One region of the Ruminococcus sp. RTP21358st1_G6_RTP21358_211008 genome, then DNA from elsewhere that is predicted to be linked to it. Evidence: predicted binding sites of a transcription regulator. Region 1 holds the regulator's gene; the other holds the start of a gene.
What was found. Region 1 encodes Rex, which represses fermentation and respiration genes when NADH is low (regulators of the CRP and FNR family bind a similar motif). Its sites were predicted from a motif close to ATTGTTAANNNNTTAACAAT; they were not measured.
Positions count from the first base shown of each region.

Region 1 (3,214 bases):
GGTTGGTAGGCTCGTCCAGAAGGAGAATATCCGGTTTGGAAATCAGAAGCTTGCCAAGTGCAACCCGGGTTTTCTGACCTCCGGAAAGGTTCTCAATCTGTTTGCCGTAGTCTTCTTCTTCAAATCCAAGACCTTTTAAAACTCCTACGATTTCACTTTTATAAGCGTAGCCGTTTTCCAGCTCAAACTGGTGCGTCAGGCGGGTATAGCTGTTCATCAGGCTCTCAAGTTTGTCGCCTGCTACGTATTTCATTTCCTGTTCCAGAGAACGGATCTTGTCTTCCATATCCAAAATGTACCGCTTGGTGGTCATCAGTTCTTCGTAAATGGTGTGATGACCGTGGATATCCTGGTACTGGGCCAGATAACCGATCTTCTTATCCTTGGCAATGACCACCTGACCGGAATCCGCGGAAATCTCCTCCATGATAATACGAAGAAGAGTCGTTTTCCCCGCACCGTTATTGCCGATGAGAGCGGCCTTTTCCCGTTCTTCTATGTGAAAAGAAGCATCCTGCAGGATTACCTTTTCCCCAAAAGATTTGCAGATGCTCTGACATGATAAAATCATAAGTTCCTCCTTAAAAAGGCGGTTCTGTATACACAGAAACAGCATTATTAGAATGTTCAATAGTATATTATACTTGAAAAATTTATTTTTTGAAAGAATAATTGTCAAATCACAAAAAAATTTGCAAAAATTTGTAATTCTGCACAACTTTAATTGACAAGAAAATAACATTTCGGTATAATTGACATAGTGTTACGCGGGCTGCCGATTACAGGTAATGTTCCGCGATGCGTTTTTAGCGGAAAATTACAGGCAGCGGAAACAAGGAGGGGAACATTTTGGATGCAAAAGAGATCTCAAAGGCGGTAATTAAGAGATTGCCAAGATATTATCGCTATCTGGGGGAGCTGATGGAAGAGAAGGTGGAACGTATATCTTCCAACGACCTGAGTAAAAAAATGCATGTGACTGCTTCACAGATCCGACAGGACTTAAATAATTTCGGTGGTTTTGGACAGCAGGGATATGGATATAATGTAGAATATCTTTATACAGAAATTGGTAAAATACTGGGACTGGACACTATTCATCCCATGATCATTCTGGGTGCAGGTAATCTGGGACAGGCACTTGCCAATTATGGAGACTTCGAAAAACGTGGCTTCCGCCTGGTAGGGATTTTTGACGTAAACCCGGTTTTGGAGGGGATTTCCGTTCGCGGGATTGAGATCCAGATGGTTAGCAGTCTCCCGGAATTTATCAGGGAGAATCAGGTGGAGATTGCCATTCTGACCCTGCCGAAGAATAAGGCCAAGGAGATGGCGAAGGTTCTTATTGACAATGGAATCAAGGCAATCTGGAATTTTGCCCATACAGATCTTGACGCCCCGGAGGATGTGATCGTAGAGAACGTTCATCTGTCCGAGAGTCTGATGGCACTGTCTTACAACTTAAGCCAGTATCGTAACGAACATAAAGAAAACAAAGAATAAAAGTCAAAGAGGACTGCTGCTTGTCTCGCTGAAGGATTTACAGGAGACCGGGCGGCAGTTTTGCATTAGGAGTGGCCTTATGAAAAAAGTTGTAACCTGCAGTCAGATGAAGCTGCTTGACCATGGCACTATTCATAATATGCATGTTCCCTCCCTGGTTCTCATGGAGAGGGCAGCACTTGCCACAGCAGAAGAGATCCGGAAATATCTGGAAAAGAAAAACGGTTCTGCTAATTTGAAAAAAGAACGGATTCTGACCGTCTGCGGATCTGGCAATAACGGAGGTGACGGCATTGCCATTGCAAGACTTCTGCATCTGGCGGGAATTCGTTCTGAGATTTATCTTGCAGGAAATCCGGATAAAATGACAGAAGAAACCCGACATCAGTGGGATATTGCCATGAGCTACCAGGTACCGGTAATGAATAACCCTGTATGGGATGAATATACTGTTATAGTAGACGGAATTTTCGGCGTTGGACTCTCCAGGGAGATTATCGGGAATTACAAAGAGATAATTGACCATATGAATGAAGCTCCTGCGTATAAAGCAGCGGTGGATATTCCGTCTGGCATTCATGGAGATACGGGAGCTGTTCTTGGAACTGCTTTTGAGGCAGATCTTACCGTAACATTTGCGTATAAAAAATGTGGGCTTTGTCTGTATCCGGGAAGAGCTTATGCTGGCAGAACTGTGGTGGCGGATATTGGGATTTATGACCGGGACCGTGATGGCAGTGAGCTTGCAAGCAAGGCTGCCTGGTATATGGAAAAATCTGACGTAAAAACTCTCCCGGCAAGAAAACCATGGGGAAATAAAGGAACATTTGGCAAGGTCCTTCTTGTGGCGGGTTCGAAGGGAATGTGCGGAGCAGCCTGTCTGAGTGCCAGTGCAGCACTTCATGGAGGCGCCGGGATGGTGAAGATCCAGACTGTGGAAGAGAACCGGATTCCTTTACAGAGCCTTTTGCCTGAGGCAATGCTGACCAGCGAATTTGATGAGGAAGCCAATAGGAAAAATTTAAACTGGTGTGATGTGCTGGTAATCGGTCCAGGGCTTGGAACAGAAGGCTCAGGAAAGGAAAGAATGCTTTGGTTCCTGGAAAACGGAGCAAAAGCAGGAAAGCCTGTTATACTGGATGCAGATGGTCTGAATATTCTGGCAATGCATCCACAGTGGATGAAATTCATAGGGAAACAGACCATTCTCACTCCCCATATGGGCGAGATGAGCCGTCTTTGCGGCTTGGATGTATCAGAACTAAAGGAAGACCCTGTAGCCTGTGCTTATCAATATGCAGAGAAAAGTGGCGGTGTTCTGGTACTGAAAGACGCATGTACAGTAATAACTGACCGGAATGAAAAGCTGTATCTGAATCTTTCTGGTAATTCGGGAATGGCCACAGCAGGAAGCGGAGATGTACTTTCCGGTATTATCGCAGCTGTTCTCTGCATGTATTTAAGCTGTGAGGAAGAACAGGAGCTTTCCTATAAAGCTGCCCTGGCAGTATATATTCACGGTCTTTGCGGTGATATTGCCAGAGAGAAAAAAGGATCTCACGGCATGACGGCGAAGGATATGATCGAAGCACTGCCGGAAGTTTTGAAACTGGCAGAAGTTCAGAGTAAAGAATGAGAATTGTGACGTACATTTTGCAGAACGCCTTTTGGGGCATGCTCTGATAAATTTAGAAAATCGAGGAAAATGTTA
Region 1 is NZ_JBDGDM010000003.1:125,278-128,491, reverse strand. It holds gene abc-f (ribosomal protection-like ABC-F family protein) at 1-571, opposite strand, end outside; gene AB5Z12_RS02225 (redox-sensing transcriptional repressor Rex) at 850-1,503, shown strand; gene AB5Z12_RS02220 (NAD(P)H-hydrate dehydratase) at 1,583-3,139, shown strand; gene alr (alanine racemase) at 3,214-3,214, shown strand, end outside.

Region 2 (3,214 bases), on a different contig from region 1:
TGCGTAAGCGGCAATGATCATGCCCTCGATCATCTTATACGGATCGCCTTCCATAACGGAACCATCCATAAATGCTCCCGGGTCACCCTCATCACCGTTACATACTACATATCGGGTTTTCTCAGCCTGTCTGGCTACCTGTGACCACTTCTTACCAGCCGGGAAGCCGGCGCCTCCGCGTCCGCGAAGACCAGATCTGGTAACTTCATCAATTACATCCTGGGGAGTCATCTCTGTAACTGCCTTAGCAAGAGCAGAAAAACCGCCTGCTGCAATATATTCGTCAATGGATTCCGCGTCAATCTTACCACAGTTTTCAAGAACGATCCTGGTCTGACGGTTAAGGAACGGGATATCCTCAGGCTTCGGACAGATTTCATCTCCATGGCGGTAAAACAGACGATCTACAGGATGTCCAAGGCGTACAGTTCGCTCCACGATCTCCAGGCAGTCCTCCTCCTGAACATGTACATACTGATATCCGTATGGTTCAATCCTTACAAGAGGTCCCAGCTCGCAAAGACCCTGGCAGCCAGTCTTGATAACGCCTACGTGAGGGATATCTTTCTGCATTTCAATCTCTACACCATCAATACCTTCACAGAGTCTTACCATCTCATCATAGATTTTCTGAGCACCGGAAGCCATACATCCGGTACCGGAACAGACAAGAACACGGCATGTGAAGCTCTGGATATTCTGTTCGATCTCAGCTTTTTTGCTTTGCAGCTCTTCTTTACTGTTAATCCTCATCCGTTCTCACCTCTCAATCTGTTAATAAGCTCTACTACCTTCTCCGGTGTCATCTTGGCATGCACTTCTTCATTCACCATACAGGTGGGAGCAAGCCCGCAGGCACCAAGACAGGATACAGTCTCCACAGTGAACATCATGTCATCTGTGGTATGCTTCTTATTGCTTAATCCCAGTTCTTTCATGAATGCTTCTTTAACCGGGATTGACTTTCTTACATGACAAGCTGTGCCATCGCATACCTTGATAATGTATTTTCCTTTAGGTTCAAAAGAAAAGTTCTCATAAAAGGTTGCAACACTGAAGGCCTTCGCTTCAGTAACGCCGATCTGTCCGGCTACGTAGGTCAGAAGTTCTGCAGGCAGGTACCGATATTCCGCCTGGATATCCTGCATGATAGGGATTAATGAGGCAGCACACCGCTCATAATGCTCAATAATCTCATCTGCTTTCTTGTAATATGACTGATCTACCATTTTGTTAACCTCCTTACTTGCCAGATGCCTCCAGGTCTTTTGTCCCCGTCCTCCAAAGCTTCCGGCTTTGCGTATTTTTTAACAGACATGACTATTTTTGTAATGAAATTATATATTTTTTTGTTCATTTTGGCAAGCAAATATGAATAAGTTTATTTATTAACAATATTTTTGCACAATTTTGTATCTGGAATTATATTGAAATATACAAAAAGCCGGATTGCTTAAGTTGTACAAATGATACAACAGCAAATCCGACTTTTCTAAATCGTGTTTTCTTTTATTTTTCAAAATCATCCACCGATTTGAGCCATGATGTGGGATTCTTCGTTTCCCTTCTTATGTTCCTGAAAATTGTGGCCTACAGGCTTTTCATAAATGACTTTTTCTATCGTTTCTTTAAGCATCCTATCAGAACAACCACTTCGAAGCAAAACCTTCAGATCTGCTCCGTCCTCAAATTGCAGGCAGCCTTTCAGAAATCCGGTAGAAGTAAGCCTTACACGGTTGCAGCTGTCACAAAATTTGTGGGACAGGGCACTGATAAATCCGATCCTGCCTGTAAACTTCTCCAGGGTATAATAATGACAGGGACCATTTCCAAGCTTTTCTTCCGTTGGTGTCATTGACCCATATTCCTTTTCCAGAACAGACTTTATCAGTTCCTCTCCCCTGGCTGCAAACTCCTTGCCCAGACCGATTGGCATCATTTCAATGAAACGCACATGAAGAGGATTCTCCCTTGCAAGAGCTGCCACCTGTAAAAGTTCCTCGTCCGACTGAAAAGTGGGGACACAGTTCAATTTCACTTTTAGGGAAGGGTAGGAAAGTGCTGCCCTAAGTCCCTTTAAAACCTGGTGAAAATCGTCCCTGCGGGTGATTTTGCGAAATGTGGTTTCTTCTAAAGTATCCAGACTGATGTTTACGGCATCCAGACCGGCCTCCATCAGGCCCGGAAGCTGTTCTCCCAAAAGGATTCCGTTGGTGGTTAGTGTAACCTGGCAGATCCCGGGAATGGCTTTCAGCTCTTTTACTAATGGGGTGCAAATTCTGCGGACAAGAGGCTCTCCTCCTGTCAGTTTGATTCTGGAAATCCCAAGTTCACTGGCCACCTTACAGATTCTCACGATTTCATCTGTATCAAGAAGTTCTGTCCTTGGAATCTGACGGATTCCCTCTTCCGGCATACAGTAGATACAGCGGAGATTGCACCTGTCTGTCAAAGATATCCGCAGATAATCAATATTTCTTCCGTATCTGTCAAGCATAAACCATTTCATCTCCCTCAGAGATCACACCGCCTTTGATTACTCTGGCAAAAACACCTTCGCGGGGCATAATGCAATCTCCCATGATCTTGAAAATCTCGCAACCGTTGTGACACTGCTTTCCAATCTGCGTGATTTCCAGAATCACATCGTTGCATTTCAGACGGGTTCCTACTGGAAGAGTCTTAAAGTCAAATCCCTGTACGATCAGATTTTCCCCGAAAGCACCATCCTTTACCGGCGCGCCTTTTGCCTTAAATTCTTCTATTTTTTCATAAGACAGAAGGCTGACCTGACGGTGCCAGTTTCCTGCGTGGGCGTCATTCTCCAATCCATAATTTTCAATCAGTTTTACAGTGTGCACATTGACCTTCTGAGTTCCTCTTTTAACACTGATGTTCACTGCCATCACTTTTCCCATAATGAGTTACCTCCATATATCTGTACCCTCTATAGTACAATATCTTACTGAGAAAAGCAAATTTTTTGTAATAGCAAAACAAACTTTTGCCGCAATAAGGATTTCAATAAAATTTTCTGCAACAAAAAAACTCTCCAGTTTTTACCCTGAAGAGTTTTTCTTCCGCTTGTACACATGATGTACTTCAGGTACATCGTTCTATTAACTCTAAACCAATTAACTATTAAGCGTTCACTTTGCGCATAGCAGCCTCTACAACATGTCCAACCAGGACAGATGTTGTAACGCTTCCAACT
Region 2 is NZ_JBDGDM010000011.1:46,026-49,239, reverse strand. It holds gene AB5Z12_RS06125 (NADH-quinone oxidoreductase subunit NuoF) at 1-753, opposite strand, end outside; gene AB5Z12_RS06120 (NAD(P)H-dependent oxidoreductase subunit E) at 750-1,229, opposite strand; gene moaA (GTP 3',8-cyclase MoaA) at 1,523-2,497, opposite strand; gene AB5Z12_RS06110 (MOSC domain-containing protein) at 2,490-2,918, opposite strand; gene AB5Z12_RS06105 (bifunctional 5,10-methylenetetrahydrofolate dehydrogenase/5,10-methenyltetrahydrofolate cyclohydrolase) at 3,142-3,214, opposite strand, start outside.
Region 2: AB5Z12_RS06120 (NAD(P)H-dependent oxidoreductase subunit E) is a predicted target of Rex. The motif match lies at 1,377-1,396, and genes of this name have one in related genera.